2 linked regions of the Flammeovirga agarivorans genome follow. The protein of the gene in region 1 interacts with the protein of each later gene in a pairwise test. Links are inferred from orthologs where the notes say so. Each region holds a gene or a part of one and is shown on either strand. Other genes may lie near its edges.

Region 1 (3,141 bases):
AATTGTTTTCTGGGCTAAATTACCGTCTTCATAAGTATAAAAGGTAGTAGTGTTAGTGCCCAAATTCTGAACACTATAAAGAAGATCTGAGTTACTATGGTAGGCAACATTCATATAGGGTTTGCCATCTTTTAAAACCAACGATCTTTTGTCTGTGACTTTGGTAAAAGAGTAATTGTGCAGGATAGTTCCTTGAACATTACTTACCTCTATATAATCTAATAAGTCATTGTCATCATAAGAGAAGAGCATAAAAGAAGAAGAATCGTTGATGAAGTTCTGCCCAACAGATAGTAGCTTATTACTATCATAAGTATAGAAAATAGCTCGTAATGCATCTCCGTCAGGATCTGCAAGATTGTATTCTAATTCTATCGAAGACACAATCTGTTCCACTAATTCACCAGTACCAGGAGTGTCATCTTCTTCAAAAGCACCACATGATGATAGTATAAATAGAACGGATAATAGGCAATTATATGTCGTTTTTGAAAGTCTCATAAACTTCTAATTCTTTTAATATTAACCCACCAGCAACGATGCTTAATGCAGGAGATAAAACTCCTCCAATGATAGGTATCATAGCAATTAAGCTTCCCCCAAGACCTGTACAGATCGATACTTTCTTATGAGAACGTATAAATCGCTTACTTTGATCTACTTTGATGTTCCAATTCTCAAAATAGTTATCTAAAACGTCAAAACCCAAATAATAGGCGTTGATCGATATAGATATGACAACTACTAACGGACCAATGACAGGGATAAAAGAAAAAGGAAGGAGAATCAAAGAATAGATAATACTCTTGAAAGCATTAGGAATTGTGATTTCAAAAAACATGTTCATCATTCGCTTGAGATTCATGCTTGAGGTCGCATCGGGTTCAAACAAAATGGTATTCACTTTCTCTGTCAAACTATCTAGAATAGGAAAAGTAATGGTATTGAGAATTACAGGGAAGACAAGAAACCCAGAAATGAGTATAGGAACTTCAATCAAGAAAAATAACGACCAATAAACTAAAGAGTCGGCAATAGAAGGAAAAGAGGAAGCTACCCATTCTTTAAAAGAAATGACCATACTAAACTGTTCAACTGCTTGTATAGTTTGATGACTCAGGTATAAACCACCACTGATAATCAGAAAACTTAAAAGAAGAGCAAAAAAACTGATGTAGATATAATACTTTGTCAGTTGATGTTCTTTGATAAACTGAAATGCTTTTGAATAATTCTTTAAGCTTAAAGATACCGTTTTATAGTAGTTTAATGGTTTCATATAGTTTACAATTCTGAAAAGATAAGTTCGTTAACGTCTTCTAGTTTTTCTTTCACCTGAGGGAATAAACTTTCCCTAACTAAAAATTCAATATGACAAAGTTCATCAAAAGATTGTTGTCCAAAGTCTAATTCGTATTGCTTGGCAACTTTCATTACATCATTCATCTCGGGGTAGGCAAATGTAATTTTAATCTTGCGTTGTACGAACTTCTCCTCGATATCTGCAAGTTCTAGAGCTTCGGCAGCCGACGTTTTGTAGGCATGAATTAGACCAGGAACTCCTAGTTTAGTCCCTCCAAAATAACGAATGACAACAACTAAGGTATCAGTGACATTGCTAGAGCGTAGTTGACCTAAAATAGGAAGACCTGCAGATCCACTAGGTTCTCCATCATCATTGGCCCTATACTTTGCTTTATCAGCACCTAGAATGTAAGCGTAGCACCAATGTCTAGCATCATAATATTCTTTACGGTAGCCTTTGACAATAGCTTTAGCTTCTTCCTCTGTAGTAACATGATGTGCTAGAGCAATAAACTTACTACCTTTTTCTTTGTAAAGGCCTTCGCTGGTACCTTTGATCGTTAAGTATGCGTCTTCCATAAATCTATTTTCCGAAATGCTCTAATACTTTATTGATAGCTACTTGTAAATGTTCAGGTAGGTTTTCTTCCGTCCATGGATGTTTGGATCCAAAGGTATGAGAAGCTCCTTCTATCACTACAGTTTCGGCATTGGGTTGAAAAGCTTTTAGCATATCTAGACTTTGTACAGGAACGGTTTCATCCTGATCTCCATGTATTAATAAGATAGGTGTTGCAACTTTACTGATATTTTCGCCGATCGATAAGCGACCTTTATTAGCATTAAAGTCTTCTACTGCTTGGTAAAAAAGAGGAAGTTCTTCTTGTGTTCTTCCATTAACAACATGAATAACACCTTCTGATTTCCATTGTTGCATTACTTCTTCAGAAAAAGAATCAACTCTCGGGATAGAGGCTAAAGTAGCTACTTTTTTGATACGTTGATCCTCGGCAGTTTTCAATAGAGAAACTCCGCCACCTCTACTGTGCCCTAAGAGATATAAAGCATTTGTATCAACACACGATAAAGGACAGCTTTCATGATGAAGCCAATCGATAAGTACACCGAGGTCGTCTAATTCTTTACTGAAATTATTGTTACCAAAAGCAGTATGGTCGACTACTTCGTAAGGCATATCGAGTGTTGTTCCATCGCTATGGAAGTTTAATTTAATGCAGCAGTATCCTTGTTGAGCAAAAGTATCGGCTATTAAATTAAAAGCACCCCAATCTTTGAAGCCTTTAAAACCATGTACAAGAATAACAGTTGGGAGTTTTCCTTCATTTATCCATCGAGCATCTGCTAAAAATCGTTGTTGATTATAGTTAGATGGTAATACAAATTCTATCTTTTTCATAAGTATAAAATTATGAAATAAATATTGAAGTCGAGAGTGTGGCCTCAAAATTACAAGTAGAAATTCATAAATAAATGCTTATGAAAAATGTACATTTTCGGACAAAGTGATTGGTAATGATACAGTGGTAAAACAGTGTTTAGAGTGATGAATATTTGTAAATATCTGAATATTAAATATTTGTTTTATTTAGACCAAACCTTGTATAAATAGGTAGTATAGTGTCATGAAAAAAAGTAGTATTAGTAATAAAAAGTTAAGCGAGCTTAACTCTCTAAAGATTTTAAATAGTTACACGTTAGTTATAGAGGGAAGACAGGATGTTTCATCTTACTCTTCTTAGTCCTAAAAAAAGAGGTAGTTCATTTCATTGAAATGACTACCTCTTTTTCTTTATATCATAAAAATGAAAATTAAGC
Region 2 (3,179 bases), on another replicon or contig:
TTAGACCCGTTGGGCGCACAAGTTTGTTTTGTGTATTGCTACTTGATTATACTTTATGATTTACATCATTAAAGTTTGGTATTACAATTCTAAATAAAATAAAACAAAAGTCAAATTTGCATACACGAATAAGCGATATTGAAATTTATACTTCAAAAAAAATATTACGCTTAAAACATTGTAATAACACTGATAATCAACCAGTAAACGTATTTAAACACTAACAAATGTTCGAAATGCAGTTTTTTATGACTTTATTATTTTAACGAAGTTTTTTTTACAAAAAAGGTGATTTGAATACACAAATCACCTTTTTTAATTTTATCATTTGACTACTTTTTAGTTGTAGTCTTCTTCTTTGCTGTTGTTTTCTTAGCGGCAGTCTTTTTAGCTGGAGCTTTTTTAGCAGGTTCTTTCTTAGCAGCTGCTTTACCCTTAGCTTTAGGTGCTGGAGCTTCCTCTATGATTTTCTTAACTTCCTCATAAGTTAACTCTTCCGCTTTTTCTTTTAACTCTTTTGGAATTTTTACGTTTTGCTTACCGTATTTTATGTAAGCACCCCATCTACCATTTAGTAATTGTAGATCTTCCTCTTCCTCAAAAGTTTTAATTAATTTTTTGGCATCCGCTTCTCGTTTTGCCTTAATTAATTCGATAGCTGTTTCTAATTCAACTGTTTCTGGAGCGTATTCTTTCCCTAAAGAAACAAATTTACCATCATGTCTAATATATGGGCCAAAACGACCAATGGCTGCTACAACTACTTTATCTTCGAATTTACCAAGAGTTCTTGGTAGTTTGAATAATTCTAGAGCATCTTCAAGAGTAATCGATTCTAAATATTGCCCTTTTCTTAAAGAAGCAAATTTCTTCTCTTCATCTTCTTGATCTCCTATTTGAACAATAGGACCAAAACGACCTAATCTAGTAATGACTGGCTTACCTGTTTGAGGATCCGTTCCTAATACCCTCTCAGCGTGAGCTTCTGCTCTATCTGCATTTTCTTCAGTTTCAATTACATTTTCATGGAATGGCTTGTAGAACGTATTCAACATATTTTGCCACTCTAAATTACCATGTGCAATTTCATCGAATTGTTCTTCAACATTAGCTGTAAAAGAATAATCAACGACTTTAGGGAAATGCTTTACAAGAAAATCATTTACTACCATACCCATGTTTGTTGGGAATAGCTTACCTTTTTCAGAACCATAAGTTTCTGTCAATGATTTTTCTTGAATTTTATTATCAGCTAAAACAAGCTTTGTATAATTTCTTTCTTTACCATCTCTAGCTTCTTTTATCACATACTCTCTTCTCTGAATAGTAGAAATAGTAGGTGCATAAGTAGATGGTCTACCAATACCTTTTTCTTCCAAAGTTTTCACTAAACTAGCTTCGGTATACCTTGCAGGTGGTCTAGAGAATCTTTGTGTAGCATTGATTTCATTTAATGGCATTGCTTGATTCACATTCAAAGGAGGTAACATACCTTTAGTTTCCTCATCTTCATCATGATCATCATCATTAGACTCAATATATGCTTTCAAGAAACCTTCAAACTTCACTACCTCTCCTCTAGCAACAAATTTCTCAGCGCGTTTAGCTGTAGTGATTTCAGCAGTAGTTCTTTCAAGTTTTGCATCAGCCATTTGAGAAGCAACAGCCCTTTTCCAAATAAGGTCATATAACCTAGCCTCACGGTTATCATCAAGCTTTAGTTTATGATTCTTAAAGTTTGTAGGTCTAATTGCCTCATGGGCTTCCTGAGCCCCCTTATTTGATGTTTTAAAATGACGCTCTTGAACAAAATCATTTCCATACACTCTAGCAATCTCCTCAGTTGCCGAAGCAATAGCCTCATTTGATAAGTTCAATGAGTCGGTACGCATGTAGGTGATATGACCTGCTTCATACAATCGTTGAGCTAATGACATTGTTGAAGCAACCGAATATCCTAATTTTCTACTTGCTTCCTGTTGTAAGGTAGAAGTAGTAAAAGGAGGCGCAGGAGTTTTCTTTCCTGGCTTTGTTTTTATATCTGAAATTGAAAAATCAGCTCCTATACAATCATTTAAAAATGATTCAGCATCTTCTTTAGAATTGAACTTTGTCGACAATTCTGCTTCAAGTGATTTTCCATTGCCTAAATCAAAACTTGCTACAACTTTAAAAAAGTCTTTTGCTTTAAAGGATTCGATTTCTCTTTCCCTTTCAACGACTAATCTTGCCGCTACACTTTGTACACGACCTGCAGAAAGTCCTCTTTGTATTTTTTTCCATAATACAGGAGATAATTCAAATCCTACCAATCGATCTAAGATACGTCTAGCCTGTTGGGCATTGACTAAATCATAATCAATAGTTCTTGGAGATTTGATTGCAGTTTGTATTGCTGTTTTAGTAATCTCTCTAAAAACAATACGCTTAGTCTCTTTATTTTCCAGCTTTAAGGTTTCTTGTAAGTGCCAAGAAATAGCTTCACCTTCACGGTCATCATCGGTAGCTAACCAAACTGTTTCAGCTTCCTTAGTTAATTTCTTTAGTTCTCTAATGACATCTTTCTTGTCGGGAGATACTTCATACTGTGGTGAGAAGTTATGTTCAACATCAATGGCATCATTACCTTTCTTAAGGTCTCTGACATGTCCGTAACTTGACCTTACTGTATATCCTTCTCCTAAATATTTTTCAATTGTCTTGGCTTTCGCAGGTGACTCGACAATTAATAAATTCTTTGTCATATATATTTAATCTCTATTCTATCGATCCAGAAACGTTTTTACGGGTATTTAAAATTATGGCATTATCTCCCGCGCGAAACAACTTATTACAAACTTCATGAAAGTTCAAAGAAAAAAACAACAAAAAAATAAAATCAGTGCATTTTCTTTCATTTTTATAATCTGCATCATTTTAATGAGTGACTTATATCATTTAAATGTAATTATTTGTTTTTCGTTGATAATTAAAGAATTTGTACCGTTAACACACTGAATTAAGGCCTTTTTTTTGTAAAAAAATTATTATTAAAATATATTTAGGCACTCAAACGAATATAAGGGACAATTTGAGACAATAATTTTACACGTGCGAACAAAATAATTAACATCAAATTATGCAAGAAGTAGAACTTGACCACAACAAACCTCAAACAAATTCAGAGAAAGACATGAGTG

Evidence for each region. The genes of interacting proteins can lie anywhere in the genome.
Region 2: the proteins of HGP29_RS08355 (region 1) and topA interact in binary tests that used the Escherichia coli proteins (3 or more experiments, as listed by UniProt). The link is inferred for Flammeovirga agarivorans from one-to-one orthologs.

Annotation. Positions count from the first base shown.
Region 1 is NZ_JABAIL010000002.1:892,951-896,091, reverse strand. What follows is about bases 85-3,073. They hold HGP29_RS08355 (IMPACT family protein), read right to left. Parts: upstream 1,885-3,073; coding sequence 1,285-1,884; downstream 85-1,284. Other genes in these bases: HGP29_RS08350 (alpha/beta hydrolase family protein), read right to left, coding at 1,889-2,722; HGP29_RS08360 (EI24 domain-containing protein), read right to left, coding at 476-1,279; HGP29_RS08365 (hypothetical protein), read right to left, coding at 85-501. Outside these bases: more of HGP29_RS08365, read right to left, coding at 1-84; HGP29_RS08345 (DNA topoisomerase IV subunit B), read right to left, coding at 3,136-3,141.
Region 2 is NZ_JABAIL010000004.1:379,020-382,198, reverse strand. The notes cover bases 39-3,065. They hold topA (type I DNA topoisomerase), read right to left. Parts: upstream 2,745-3,065; coding sequence 333-2,744; downstream 39-332. Also shown: HGP29_RS14440 (citrate synthase), read left to right, coding at 3,173-3,179. UniProt on the Escherichia coli protein: Releases the supercoiling and torsional tension of DNA, which is introduced during the DNA replication and transcription, by transiently cleaving and rejoining one strand of the DNA duplex.